Regions from separate parts of the Nonomuraea sp. MTCD27 genome, predicted to be linked through region 4. Evidence: riboswitches for the same ligand, from Rfam matches in the RefSeq annotation. Region 4 holds a riboswitch; each other region holds the start of a gene.
The links. Region 4 has a riboswitch for thiamine pyrophosphate ahead of thiD (bifunctional hydroxymethylpyrimidine kinase/phosphomethylpyrimidine kinase). Riboswitches for the same ligand answer to the same signal wherever they lie in the genome.
Positions count from the first base shown of each region.

Region 1 (3,277 bases), on a different contig from region 4:
GGCCGGGTGGCGGAGAGCCAGCCGGGCAGCAGGTTCTGGCCGGCGATGTTGGTGGCGAGGTAGCCGCCGTGGCCCTCGTTGTCGCCGTCGTGCGCGACCCCGCAGCCCTGGGGCGGGAGGGTGCCGACGAAGTCGACGTTCGTGTGGCCGGTGCTCTGGAGGCGGTTCCAGAGCAGGGCCCGCCAGCAGCCGGGGGATCCGGTGATCGAGTCGCCCAGGGGCATGATCCTGGTGGCGGCGGCGCCGGCCGACGCGGTGGTGGCGAACAACACCGCGGCGGCCAGGGCCAGCATCGCGGCCAGCGCGGCGCCGGTCTTGGGCATCGTCTGCTCCCGTCGTAGCCTGCGCAGATCGTAGGAGCGCGGGCTCGCGGCGGAAAGGGAGACGATCATCGCGGGGGCGTGACCTGGGGCGACGCATGTAACTTTCAGGCGCGGACCACGGCCAGGGGGCAGGGGGCGTGGTGGAGCAGGGCCTGGCTGATCGAGCCGATGAGCATGCCCGCGAGCTGGCCGTGCCCGCGCGAGCCGACCACGAGCAGGTCGGCGCCGGAAGCGGCCTCCTTGAGCACCTCCATGGGGTGCCCGTGGACGACCTCCGCCACCACGTCCACCCCGGGATGCCGCTCCCGGTGCGCGGTCAGCGACTCCTTCAACCTCCGCAGCGTGTCCTGCTCGCTCTCGCGGTCGGCCGGCTCGAAGCCGCTCACGTGCGGCCAGGCCCACGCCTGTACGGCGTGCAGCCGGGCGCCGCGCAGCTCGGCCTCGTGGAAGGCGAACTCCAGTGCCCGCCCGGCGCCGGGCGAGCCGTCGGTCCCGGCCACGATCTCGCCGCGCGGGGTGTCGGGGCGCCCGTGGATCAGTACGACGTTCGTACGCGCGTGCGCGGACACTCCGTACGCGACCGACCCGACCAGCAACCCCCGGACGCCGCCGATCCCGCGGCTGCCGACGACCAGCAGCTCGGCCCCCTCGGACGCCTTGACCAGCGCGGAGCGGGGATCGCCGGGCAGCAGGACGCCCTCCACCCGCACCTGCGGCCACTCCCGGCGGGCCCGCTCCTCCGCCGAGGTGAGCACCGTGTTCGCGCCGTCGCGCATCCACCGGGCCACCTCGGCGTAGCGGACGGCGCCCTGCTCGCACACCCACTTCGGTACGGCGTGCGCGACGGTCAGCGGCGCCTGGCGCAGCTCCGCCTCGGCCGCGGCCCACCCGGCCGCCTCAAGGCCGGTGCGGGAGCCGTCCACCCCTACGATGATCACGTCCCAGCCCCCTCAGGACAGCGCGTAGCATTCCACCTCGGCGCGGCGGAACGGCAGCCCCTGGGCCTCCGAGTCACGGACGCACGCGCGTTCGGACCTGCTGAGCCGCAGCGTGCCGCAGACGGTCACGCCGGAGTAGGACCGGCAGTCGAGGCTTCTGTCGGTTCTGCCGACGCGGTACATCTCTCTGACCGCGGCCCGGCATTTCGCCTTCCCGGTGTCGGCGTAGCGGCACTGGGCGATCAGGGTGTCGTACTGTTCCTGGCTTACTTCGTGCTGATCGATGCCGTCCCCGGCGGCGGCGGTGGCGCCGGACGCGGCCATCACGACGAGTAGTCCTGCGACAGCGGCGATTCTCTTCATGTTTCCCCTGATGGGGAGCCTACCGCCGAGGGCGCTCGTCAAACCTCGCCGCGCGGGTTTCGGCCGGGGGCACATCTGGGTACGATCTTCGCCGTCCAACGCGGGAGCCCGGTGGAGACCGGGCTGAGAGGACGGCTGACAGCCGCCGACCGCCAGAACCTGCTCCGGGTAATGCCGGCGAAGGGAGTTTGCGCGATGACTGACGCGCGCTTCACCAAGATCTACCACGGCGACCTGCGCGTGCCGATGCGCGAGGTGCGGCTGTCCGACGGCTCGGCGGTGACGCTGTACGACACCTCGGGCCCGTACACCGACCCGTCCTTCCGGCCCGACCTCCGGCAGGGGCTGCCGCGCCTGCGCGAGGGGTGGATCCACGAGCGCGGGGCGGCGGGCGAGCCGGTCACGCAGGTCGCCTGCGCCCGGCGCGGGCTGGTGACCAGGGAGATGGAGTTCGTGGCCGTGCGCGAGGGCGTCACCCCCGAGTTCGTCCGGCAGGAGGTCGCGGCGGGCCGGGCCATCATCCCCGCGAACGTCAACCACCCCGAGTCCGAGCCGATGATCATCGGCCGCAACTTCCTGGTGAAGATCAACGCCAACATCGGCAACTCCGCCGTGACCTCCTCCATCGAGGAGGAGGTCGAGAAGATGACCTGGGCCACGCGCTGGGGCGCCGACACGATCATGGACCTGTCCACCGGCGACGACATCCACGAGACGCGCGAGTGGATCCTGCGCAACTCGCCCGTCCCGGTCGGCACCGTGCCCATCTACCAGGCGCTGGAGAAGGTCAAGGGCCGGCCGGAGGCGCTGTCGTGGGAGGTCTACCGCGACACGCTGGTCGAGCAGTGCGAGCAGGGCGTCGACTACGTGACCGTGCACGCGGGGGTGCGGCTGGAGTTCGTGCCGCTCACCGCCCGCCGCAAGACCGGGATCGTCTCGCGCGGGGGCTCGATCATGGCCGCCTGGTGCCTGGCGCACCACCGCGAGAGCTTCCTGTACGAGAACTTTGCCGAGATGTGCGAAATCCTGGCCCGCTACGACGTGTCGTTCTCGCTCGGCGACGGGCTCAGGCCCGGCTCGATCGCCGACGCCAACGACGAGGCCCAGTTCGCCGAGCTGCGCACGCTGGGGGAGCTGACCGCGATCGCGCGTGAGCACGACGTCCAGGTGATGATCGAGGGCCCCGGGCACGTGCCCATGCACAAGATCAAGGAGAACGTGGACCTGCAGCGCGAGCTCTGCGACGACGCTCCGTTCTACACGCTGGGCCCGCTGGTGACGGACATCGCCCCCGGATACGACCACATCACCTCGGGCATCGGGGCCGCCATGATCGGCTGGTTCGGCACCGCCATGCTCTGCTACGTCACCCCCAAGGAGCACCTCGGCCTGCCGGACAAGGACGACGTCAAGACCGGCGTGATCACGTACAAGATCGCCGCCCACGCCGCCGACCTGGCCAAGGGGCACCCGCAGGCGCAGGCGTGGGACGACGCGCTGTCGGACGCGCGGTTCGAGTTCCGCTGGGAGGACCAGTTCGACCTCTCGCTCGACCCCGACACGGCGCGGTCCTTCCACGATGAGACGCTGCCCGCCGCACCTGCCAAGACCGCGCACTTCTGCTCGATGTGCGGGCCCAAGTTCTGCTCGATG
Region 1 covers NZ_JBGNUW010000009.1:276,238-279,514, forward strand. Annotated here, with positions in the region: gene ACBJ59_RS27030 (cellulose binding domain-containing protein) at 1-392, opposite strand, end outside; gene ACBJ59_RS27035 (universal stress protein) at 428-1,261, opposite strand; gene ACBJ59_RS27040 (hypothetical protein) at 1,274-1,624, opposite strand; TPP riboswitch at 1,715-1,827, shown strand; gene thiC (phosphomethylpyrimidine synthase ThiC) at 1,820-3,277, shown strand, end outside.
Region 1: linked by a shared signal. The riboswitch ahead of thiC (phosphomethylpyrimidine synthase ThiC) and the one ahead of thiD (bifunctional hydroxymethylpyrimidine kinase/phosphomethylpyrimidine kinase) in region 4 are both predicted to bind thiamine pyrophosphate.

Region 2 (3,277 bases), on a different contig from region 4:
AGGCACCGTGGACGACGACTACGACGTACGCCAGTGGGACACCCGCGAGGACTGCGAGGTCCGGCAGATCCTCGACCGCATCGCGGACAAGTGGTCGCTGCTGGTGATCGCCCTGCTCGACTGCCAGAGCCTGCGCTTCACCCAGCTCCGCCGCGAGATCGACGGCGTCAGCCAGCGCATGCTCAGCGTCACCCTGCGCCAGCTCGAACGCGACGGCCTGGTCACCCGCACGGTTCACCCCGTGGTGCCGCCCCGGGTGGACTACGCGCTGACGCCGCTCGGCCGTACGCTGCACCAGACCATCAAGTCCCTGGTCACGTGGACCGAGGAGCACCAGGCGGAGATCGCGGAGGCGCGTGCGGCCTACGACTCGCGGCGCGAGATGATGGAGCCATGACCGTTCCTGAGATCGAGGCCAACGCCGTTCCCGCCGACGCTTACCTGCTCGACGTCCGTGAGCAGGACGAATGGCTGGCCGGGCACGCGCCCGAAGCCGTGCACATCCCCATGACGCAGATCCAGGGCCGGGTCGACGAGGTGCCCGGCGACCGGACGGTCTACGTCGTGTGCCGGGTGGGCGGCCGTTCGCTGCAGGTCGCGGCCTGGCTCAACCAGCTCGGGCGCGACGCGGTCAACGTCGGGGGCGGCATGCAGTCGTGGGAGTCCGCGCGCCGGCCGATGGTCAGCGAGACGGGCCAGGAGCCCTTCGTGGCATGAGGCGGCGTTACCGCGGTGCGGCACCGGGCCCGGTCGATGGAGATCGCCTTCGAGTAGTTGCAGCGCGAGATTCACCATCCACGCCGCCTTCTCCTCCGACGGCGAGGCCGAGCTCGGCAGGCCGGCGGCGTACGTTCCAGCTTCGCTTCCGGTCACGGCGAACTCGCCCTGCTCGCCGACGCCTTCGGTTACCGCCTACGCCGACCAGCTGAGAGCCTGAGCGTCAGCGGCTCAGGTGTACTGGTTGTCTCGGGACAGGCTGTAGTCGCAAGCCAGGTGCTGGCCTGATCGCTTGTAGATGCACACCCTCACGCGGACCACCCGTATGGGTTTGGGGCCGGTGCGGACGAAGTTTCCGAAGTTGGTGCCGTGGGAGCCGCAGCTGGTGTCCACCTTCCAGGCGCTGTACCCGGTGGTCAGGTCGGTGTGCGTCCACTCCATCTGGGCCCGCACCCCATGGTTGTCAGCGGGGCAGATGTCGCGCACCGTGAAGTTCCGAAAGACGACCCTCGTCCGGCTGACGAAGTCGACGGTCGTCCGGACGTACCCGGCGCCGGCTCTGTCCGGGTTTTCCACGCGGGCGGAGGACACTCCGTCGGCCGCCTGCGCCGGGCTTGCCACCAGCAGCCCGCTCAACGCTGCGATTCCCAGCACGGCGCCCAGAATGCGTGTCTTCAACAGTCCTCCAGCAAGAGATGTCTCGGTTGGTTCGGTTGGCCGTGGAACGTGAACTTCAGCTCTCCCGCGTGGCCGCGGGGGAGACGTGCGAGGTGACGTCTTCGAAGGCGGTGAGCACCGCACAGGTGGCGCCGGGGTGCCGGATGTCGTCGTCTCTGATGACGATGGGCTTTCCGGCCACACCCGGGCGGGTCAGGGTCGCCTCGCCTGGTTCCAGGGGGGTGGAATACGGCCCGAGGTTCACCGGAGCGATCGTTGCACTCCTCGGCAGCACCGTGGAATATGCCGGGAATATGCCTGGTCGCCCGGCAGTGATGTACAGCGTGGCTTGGAGAATGCGTGCGTGGGCAGCCCGCCGACGCGGTGCGAGAGGCCAGCTGTTCGTCCTGCGGACCTGCACGGACTCTCCCGAGGGCGCGATGGCAGCTACCCGGTGGTGGCCGATCTAGGACGAATGGTGCATCATGGGGGCGCGAGCTGGGATGATCCCGGCTTCGTGTACCAACCCCCGCGGGAGCTTGGGGCAACCAGGCTGAGAGGGTAGCTACTGCTGCTGCCGACCGCATGAACCTGTCCGGGTAATGCCGGCGTAGGGAGTGTGCGATGACGCATGGCGTCGAAGAAGTTCCGCTGACCCTCGAAGGCCGCCCGCCGAAGACCCTCGGCGTGCTCGACCAGGGCGCTCTCTGGGCGAACCTCGGGGTCAGCCTCCTCGGCTTCTCCGGAGCCCTGCTCCTGCTCAACCCGCTCGGCGACGCCCCGCTCAGCCTGGCCGCGGTGCTGGTGGCCACGGTGGTGGGCAGCCTGATCGGCACCGCCATGGTGGGCCTGTCCGCCATCCCCGGCACGCAGACCGGGCAGCCGGCGATGGTGCTGCTGCGCGGGCTGTTCGGGGCCAGGATCTCCTACGTGCCCACGGTGCTGAACATCGTGCAGATGATCGGCTGGGGGGCCTTCGAGCTCTGGGTGATCGCGAAGGGTGCCACCGCGATCTTCGGCTCGGTGCCGTACCAGGTGTGGGTGGTCGTGGCGGGGGTGCTGACCACCGCGCTGACGATCTGGCCGCTCGGGTCGATCCGGCTGCTGCGCCGGTACGTCACCGTCGGCGTGATCATCGCGATGATCTGGTTCACGGTGTTCTTCCTGCGCGACGCCCCCTCCCCGGAGGGCGGGAGCTGGACGGCCTTCCCCGCCGCGGTCGACTACGTGATCGCGCTCTCGGTGTCCTGGGTGCCGATGGCCGCCGACTTCGCCCGCCACTCGCGCTCCAGCAGGGCCGCCTTCACCGGCGTGGTCGGCGGATACACCCTGGCCCAGGTGGCGTGTCTGGGGCTGGGCGTGTACGCGGTGGCCCTCGCGGGCGCCGCCGGGGTGCAGGCCGACCAGACGTCGGTGTTCGGGCCGTTCGTGGCGGTGCCGCTGGGCGCGCTGTTCTTCGGCATCCTGGTCCTGCGCGAGACCGACCAGTCCTTCGCCAACGTCTACTCCACCACGGTCTCGCTGCAGAACCTGATGCCGCGGATGGACCGGCGCGTCTTCTCCGTCGGCATCGGCGTGCTCACCGTGGTGATCGCCCTGCTGGTGGACGTCACCTCGTACGGGGTGTTCCTCGGCCTGATCGGGGCGGTGTTCGTGCCGATGTTCGCGGTGCTCGCCGTGGACTACTTCCTGCTGCGCCGCGGCACGGGCTGGAACACCGCGGAGGACGCGCCCTCGCGCTGGTCGATGCTGGTGCCGTGGGCGCTGGGCTTCGCCGCCTACTGGCTGACGACCTCGACGCCGACGATCCCCCAGTGGGACGCGTGGTGGGCGGGCGTGCGCGAGGTCCTCGGCTTCGTCCGGCAGCCGTGGATGAACGGCGCCCTGGGCGGTGCCTTGGTGG
Region 2 covers NZ_JBGNUW010000004.1:115,011-118,287, reverse strand. Annotated here, with positions in the region: gene ACBJ59_RS12650 (winged helix-turn-helix transcriptional regulator) at 1-397, shown strand, start outside; gene ACBJ59_RS12645 (rhodanese-like domain-containing protein) at 394-717, shown strand; gene ACBJ59_RS12640 (hypothetical protein) at 949-1,371, opposite strand; gene ACBJ59_RS12635 (hypothetical protein) at 1,451-1,639, opposite strand; TPP riboswitch at 1,896-2,008, shown strand; gene ACBJ59_RS12630 (purine-cytosine permease family protein) at 1,999-3,277, shown strand, end outside.
Region 2: linked by a shared signal. The riboswitch ahead of ACBJ59_RS12630 (purine-cytosine permease family protein) and the one ahead of thiD (bifunctional hydroxymethylpyrimidine kinase/phosphomethylpyrimidine kinase) in region 4 are both predicted to bind thiamine pyrophosphate.

Region 3 (3,277 bases), on a different contig from region 4:
GCGCGGCCCCGTTGATGGTAACAATCATGAAATTTCCCGAAATCTCTCCGGCGTGCACAGGGCCGCCAGCTCGCTCTCCTCGCCCAGCAGGATGGCCGTCGTGAGCGGGGCCAGCAGCACGCCGCCCCGGTGGTGCCCGGTCGCGAACGCCAGCCCCGGTGTCCCGCTCGGCCCGATGACCGGCAGGTTGTCCGGTGTCCCCGGCCGCAGCCCCGCCACCACGTCGGCGACCTCCAGCTCGGTGACGCCCGGCACCAGCTCCCTGGCGTCCCGCAGCAGCTCGTAGAGCCCGCCGGCGGTCACCCGGGTGTCGAATCCCAGCTCCTCCTGCGTGGCCCCGACCACCAGCTCGCCGTCGCCCCGGGGGACCAGGTAGACGTACGAGCCGTGCACGGTTCCGCGTACGCACCGGCCGAGCAGCGGCTGCGGCGAGCGCAACCGCATGATCTGCCCCTTGACCGGCCGCACCGGCACCTCGGCCAGCTCGGCGCTCCAGGCCCCGGCCGCCACGACGACCCGCTCGGCCCGCAGCTCGGCGGGGTCGCCGTCCAGGCGCACGCCCGTGACCGCCCCACCTTCGCGCCCGCCCTCGCGCAGCAGCCCCGTCGCGCGGGCCCTGACCAGCGGCACGCCCCTCCGTTCCAGGGCGGCCAGCAGCGCCGCCGTCACGCGGCGCGGGTCGACCCAGGCGTCACCGGCCGCCAGCAGCCCGCCGCGCACGGAGGGTGCCAGCATCGGCTCCAGCCGACGGCACTCCCGCCCGGTCAGCCGCTCGACCGGCAGGCCCAGCTTGTCCATGAACGCCGCCAGCTCGTCCAGCGCCGCCAGGTCGTCGGCCCCGAACGCCACGTCGAGCGTCCCGTCCGACCGGAGATCCAGCCCTCGCCCCGCGCCGGGCCGGTTCGGCCCCTGCCCCGCGTCCGGCCGGTTCGGCCCCTGCTCCGCGCCCGGTCCGGCGGCTTCGTCCAGGCCGGCGTCGGCGGAGAGCTCGGCGGCGAAGGCGGGCCAGCGGCGCAGCGAGGCCATCCCCAGCCGCAGCAGCGGCGCCTCGGTGTAGGTCACCTCGCTGACCGGGGCCAGCATCCCCGCCGCCGCGTGCGAGGCACCCGTGCCCGGAGCCGGGTCGACCACGGTGACCTGCCGCCCCTCACGGGCCATCCGCCAGGCGACGGAAAGCCCGACGACCCCGCCACCCACGATCACGTCCACATGCGCTCCCTTCGCCGGCATGATCCGGATCAGGTGTCTTGCGGTCGAAGGCCCGGTGCAGCCTTCCTCTCAGCCCGGTTACGGCCGGACTCCCGCGCGTCTTACGTCCACAGCCTACGGCCTCGGTGCGACGTCCACGCACCGCCCCCGTTATGGTCATCAACGTGAAGCATGTCGTGGTGGTGGGAGCGGGCCTGGCCGGAGTGCGTACGGTCGAGGCACTGCGCGGGCGCGGGTTCGACGGCCGGATCACCCTGGTGGGCCAGGAGCGCCACCGCCCCTACGACCGCCCGCCCCTGTCCAAGGCCGTCCTGGCCGGCGACGCCGACTCCAGCTACGTCGAGACCGACCTCGAGTCCATGGGCGTCGACTTCTGGCCCGGCGTCAGCGCCAAGTCGCTGCGCGAGGGCGTCGTGGAGACCACCGAGGGCGAGATCGGCTACGACAGCCTGGTCATCGCCACCGGCGCCGAGCCGATCAGGCTGCCCGGCGACGGCCCCCAGCACGTGCTGCGCACCATCGACGACGCCCACGAGCTCAGGGCCATGCTCGTCCCCGGCGCCCGCCTCGCCATCGTCGGCGCCGGCTGGATCGGCGCGGAGGTGGCCACGGCGGCCCGCCGCGCCGGCTGCGAGGTGACGGTGATCGAGTCCGCCGAGACCCCGCTCGCGACCGCCGTCGGCACCGAGATCGGGGCCCGCACCGAGCGCTGGTACGACGGCATCGACCTGCGGCTCGGCACCATGGTCGACTCCGTGGACGAGGGTGGCGTGCGGCTGGTGGGCGGCGAGTTCGTCGAGGCCCACGCGGTCGTCACCGGCATCGGCGTGCGCCCGGCGGTCGAATGGCTGGCCGGCGCCGACATCGACCTCCACAACGGCGTCGTCACCGACGAGCACCTGCGCGCCTCGCTCCCGAACACGGTCGCCGTGGGCGACTGCGCCGCCTGGTGGTCGCGCCGCTGGCAGGTCAGGCTCAGGGTGGAACACTGGGACACCGCGCTCAACGCCCCCGAGGTCGCCGCCGCGACACTGCTGGGGGAGGAAGCCGTGTACGATCCGGTGCCATACTTCTGGTCCGAGCAGTTCGGGCACATGGTGCAATACTCCGGCCACCACCCCGCGGGGGAACGGCTGGTCTATCGAGGAGAGCCCGAGGGCAAGTGGTCGGCCGTCTGGCTCACCGCCGGCGACACCCTCGCCGCGGTGCTCGCCGTGGACCGGCCGCGCGATCTCGTACAGGGGCGGCGGATCATCGAGGCGGGCCACCGCCTCGACGCGGAACGCCTGGTAGATCCACAAGTCCCCCTACGGGATTGTGTTGTTTGAGCAAGGACGGCATGTGGTAGTTGTGGTTTCGTGACGCTTTCTGTTGCACAGATCGACCGGGAGACCGAGCAGCTCGTCGACGAGTGGCTCACGCTCCCCGAAGTGGCCTCGCGCCTTGACCTTTCGATCGGGCGGGCCAAGCAGCTCCTCAAGGACCACAAGCTCCTCGGCGTGCGCCGCGGGAGCGGCGGGCCACAGGTGCCCGCGGTGTTCCTCGATGGGAAGGACGTGATGAAGGGCCTGCCCGGCACGCTGACCGTGTTGCAGGACGCCGGCTACGACGATGTCGAGTCGCTGCGCTGGCTCTTCACCCCAGACGAGTCGCTGCCCGGATCGCCCATAGAGGCGATCAAGGCCGGCCGTCATACCGAGGTCAAGCGGCGTGCCCAAGCCCTCGCTTTCTGAGGCCCGCCTCTATCTCTGCACAGACGGCCGCCGCGACCGCGGCGACCTGGCAGAGTTCCTCGATTCGGTGCTGGCCGGGGGCGTGGACATCATCCAGCTGCGGGAGAAGGGCCTGGAGGCTCGCGAAGAACTCGCGCTCCTCGAGATCTTCCGCGACGCCTGCGACCGGCACGGCAAGCTGCTGGCCGTCAACGACCGGGCGGACATCGCCTACGCCGCCCGGCCCGACGTGCTCCACCTGGGGCAGGACGACCTTCCCGTGACGGTCGCGCGAGAGATACTCGGCGACGACATCGTCATCGGACGGTCCACCCACTCCGCCGCCGAGGCTTCCG
Region 3 covers NZ_JBGNUW010000002.1:366,553-369,829, forward strand. Annotated here, with positions in the region: gene thiS (sulfur carrier protein ThiS) at 1-28, opposite strand, end outside; gene ACBJ59_RS06225 (FAD-dependent oxidoreductase) at 25-1,209, opposite strand; TPP riboswitch at 1,199-1,315, opposite strand; gene ACBJ59_RS06230 (NAD(P)/FAD-dependent oxidoreductase) at 1,374-2,537, shown strand; gene ACBJ59_RS06235 (Rv2175c family DNA-binding protein) at 2,568-2,942, shown strand; gene thiE (thiamine phosphate synthase) at 2,920-3,277, shown strand, end outside.
Region 3: linked by a shared signal. The riboswitch ahead of ACBJ59_RS06225 (FAD-dependent oxidoreductase) and the one ahead of thiD (bifunctional hydroxymethylpyrimidine kinase/phosphomethylpyrimidine kinase) in region 4 are both predicted to bind thiamine pyrophosphate.

Region 4 (3,277 bases):
AGGGCCCGGGTGGCCGCCGCCAGGTCGTCCGGCGCCGTGCCCTCGGCCACGGGCACGAACACGTGCACGCCCTTCGCCCCGCTGGTCTTCACCGCCCCGCTCAGCCCGGCGTCGTCGAGGGCCTGGCGGACGAGGAAGGCGCCGCGCACGGCCAGCGAGAAGGAGTCGTCGTGCTCCGGCGGGTCGAGGTCGAGGATCATGTGGGTGGGGTGGTCGCCGACGAACAGCGCCGGGTGGTATTCCACCGCCCGCTGGTTCGCGAACCACAGCAGCGTCCTGCGGTCGTCGCACAGCGCGTACGTCACCTGCCGGCGCGACGCGTCCGCCCACATGGACACCGAGCGCACCCAGTCGGGGGCGTATTTGGGCAGGTTCTTCTGCACGAACGGCTCCTGGCCCGGGCGCACGCGGATGACCGAGAGCGCGCGGTCGCGCAGGACCGGGAGGATGCGGTCGCGGACCGCGTCGAGGTAGTCGACCAGGTCGCGCTTGGTGGCGCCGGCACCGTCGAACAACGGCTGGTCGAGGTTGGTCAGGGCGACCCCGTCGCGCGTCTCATCAGCGGCCACCCGCCCTACGATGCCGACACTCGAACGTGTGGTCAACATTCGCGGGCCACAATGATCCCCATGACGCGTCTCCTCTACCTCACCCGGCACGGCGAGGCCACCCCGGACGAGAGCGGCCTGACGGACGCCGGCCGCCGCCAGGCCGCGCTGCTCGGCGAGCGGCTCCGCGGCGTCCCGCTGGCCGCCGTCCACCACGGGCCGCTCCCCCGGGCCGCCGAGACCGCCCGCCTGATCGGCGAGCACCTCCCCGGCGTCCCGCTGCGCGTGTCGGAGGCCGCCGGCGACTACGTGCCGTACCTGCCGGCCAGGGAGGAGCTGCCCCCCGAGTACGCCGACCACTTCCTCGGCTTCCTCGCCCGGTTCCCCGGGGCGGAGCCGAAGCTGGCCCGCGAGGCCCTCGACCTGTTCACCGGCCCAGTGGGCGGAACGGCGGACACGACGGTGGACGAGACGGTGGACGAGACGGTGGACGAGACCCGCCACGAGCTCGTGGTCACGCACAACTTCCTGATCGGCTGGCTGGTCCGCGCCGCCCAGGACGCCCCCGAGTGGCGCTGGCTCGGGCTCAACCACGCCAACGCCGCCCTGACCGCCATCCGCTACGCCCCCGGCCGGCCGCCCTCGCTGCTCTTCTTCAACGACATGGGTCACCTTCCCGTGGAGCTGCGCTGGACCGGCTTCCCCCCGGAGCTGCGCGGCTGAGCGCCTGTTACAGTGGGCCACTGACGCGGGGTGCCCGGAGACCCGGGCTGAGATCACACCCGTCGAACCTGATCTAGTTCGCACTAGCGAAGGGACGTCATCTCGGTGAGCGACGCACCCAGAGTCCTGTCCATCGCGGGCACCGACCCCAGCGGCGGCGCCGGCATCCAGGGCGATCTGAAGACCTTCTCCGCGCTCGGCGCCTACGGCATGACGGTCGTCACGGCGCTGGTCGCGCAGACCACCACGGGCGTGACCGGCATCCACGAGGTGCCGGCCGAGTTCGTCGCCGCCCAGCTCGACACGCTGCTGACCGACGTGCCGGCGGACGCCGTGAAGATCGGCATGCTGGGCACCGCGCCGCTGATCAAGGCGGTGGCGGCGGCACTGGACACGTACCGGCCGCCTTTCGTCGTGCTCGACCCCGTGATGGTGGCCAAGAGCGGCGACCGGCTGCTGCCGGCCGACGCCGTGGCCGAGCTGCGCGAGACGCTGCTGCCCCGCGCCGACCTGATCACGCCCAACCTGCCCGAGGCGGCGGACCTGCTCGGCGAGGAGCCGGCCCGCGGCCTGTCCGAGATGCACGGGCAGGCGCGGCGGCTGCGCGCGCTGGGCGCCCGGCAGGTGCTGCTCAAGGGCGGCCACCTGGACGGCGACACCTGCGTGGACGTGCTGGCCACGCCCGAGGGCGTGATCGAGCTGGCCGCGCCCCGCGTGGACACCCGCAACACCCACGGCACCGGCTGCACGCTGTCCTCGGCCATCGCGGCGCTGCGCCCCCGCCACGACGACTGGCCGGGCGCGGTGCGGGCGGCGAAGACCTACCTGACGGAGGCGCTGCGCGCGGCCGACACGCTCGGCGTCGGGCACGGCCACGGCCCCGTCCACCACTTCCACGCCATCTGGTGAGCACGCTCCCGAAGACTGCGCTCTCCGAAGACTGCGCCCCAAACCTGCGCCCCCCAGATTGCCGCCCCCAGATTGCCGTTCCCAAGGAGACGCGATGTTCTGCGATGACATCTGGCAGCGCACGGCCGAGCTGATGCGCGCCATCCACGAGCACCCCTTCCTCGTCGCGCTCGGCGACGGCACCCTCGACCCCGACCGGTTCGGCTTCTACATCGTGCAGGACGCCCGCTACCTGGAGGCGTTCTCCAAGGCGCTGGCCACGGCGTCCGTGCGGGCGACCGACCCCGCCGACGCGGCGTTCTGGGCCCAGAGCGCGCACACCGCGCTGGCCGCCGAGCGCATGCTGCACGCCGGCTACGCCGAGGAGCTCGGCGCCGACGCCAAGGGCCTGGCGACGTCGCCGACGTGCCTGGCGTACGCGTCGTTCCTGCAGGCCACGGCGCTCACCGCGCCCTACCCGGTGATCGCGGCGGCGGTGCTGCCGTGCTTCTGGATCTACCAGGACGTCGGTACGGCGCTGCTGAAGTACGCCACCCCGGAGCACCCGTACGTCAAGTGGATCTCCACCTACGCGGACCCGGCCTTCGCGGCCTCCGTCGAGCAGGCCAAGGGCATCGCCGACCGGCTCGCCGCCGCCGCCGACCCGGCCACCCGCGAGGCCATGGGAGAGGCCTACGGCCGGGCGGCGGCGTACGAGTGGATGTTCTGGGACAGCGCCTGGCGGCGCGAGACCTGGCCGACGGAGCGGTGGCTCGCGCCCTGACGATCACGGCGCCTTGGCCATCATCTCCTTCTCCTCGCGGGTGGCGATGAGCCCGGCCGGGGCGAGGATCTTGGACTCCTCGAACGGCGCCTCCGTGTCCGGCAGCGGCTCCCGCGTCCTGATCGCCTTGATCCACACGCGCGCCGCGTCGAGGATCACCACGATGATCAGGATGGCGAACAGCGCCGCCAGGACGCCGTCGACGGTGGAGTTGATCACGATCTGCTGCATCGCGCCGGTCGTCTTGGCGGGCGCGAGGAGCTGTCCCTGGTCGAGCGCCGTCTGATAGCGGTCACGCTGGGCGAAGAAGCCGAGCGTGGGGTCGGTCGAGAAC
Region 4 covers NZ_JBGNUW010000024.1:24,239-27,515, reverse strand. Annotated here, with positions in the region: gene ACBJ59_RS49130 (DNA polymerase domain-containing protein) at 1-569, opposite strand, end outside; gene ACBJ59_RS49125 (histidine phosphatase family protein) at 630-1,271, shown strand; TPP riboswitch at 1,288-1,383, shown strand; gene thiD (bifunctional hydroxymethylpyrimidine kinase/phosphomethylpyrimidine kinase) at 1,377-2,180, shown strand; gene ACBJ59_RS49115 (TenA family protein) at 2,275-2,943, shown strand; gene ACBJ59_RS49110 (carbon starvation CstA family protein) at 2,947-3,277, opposite strand, start outside.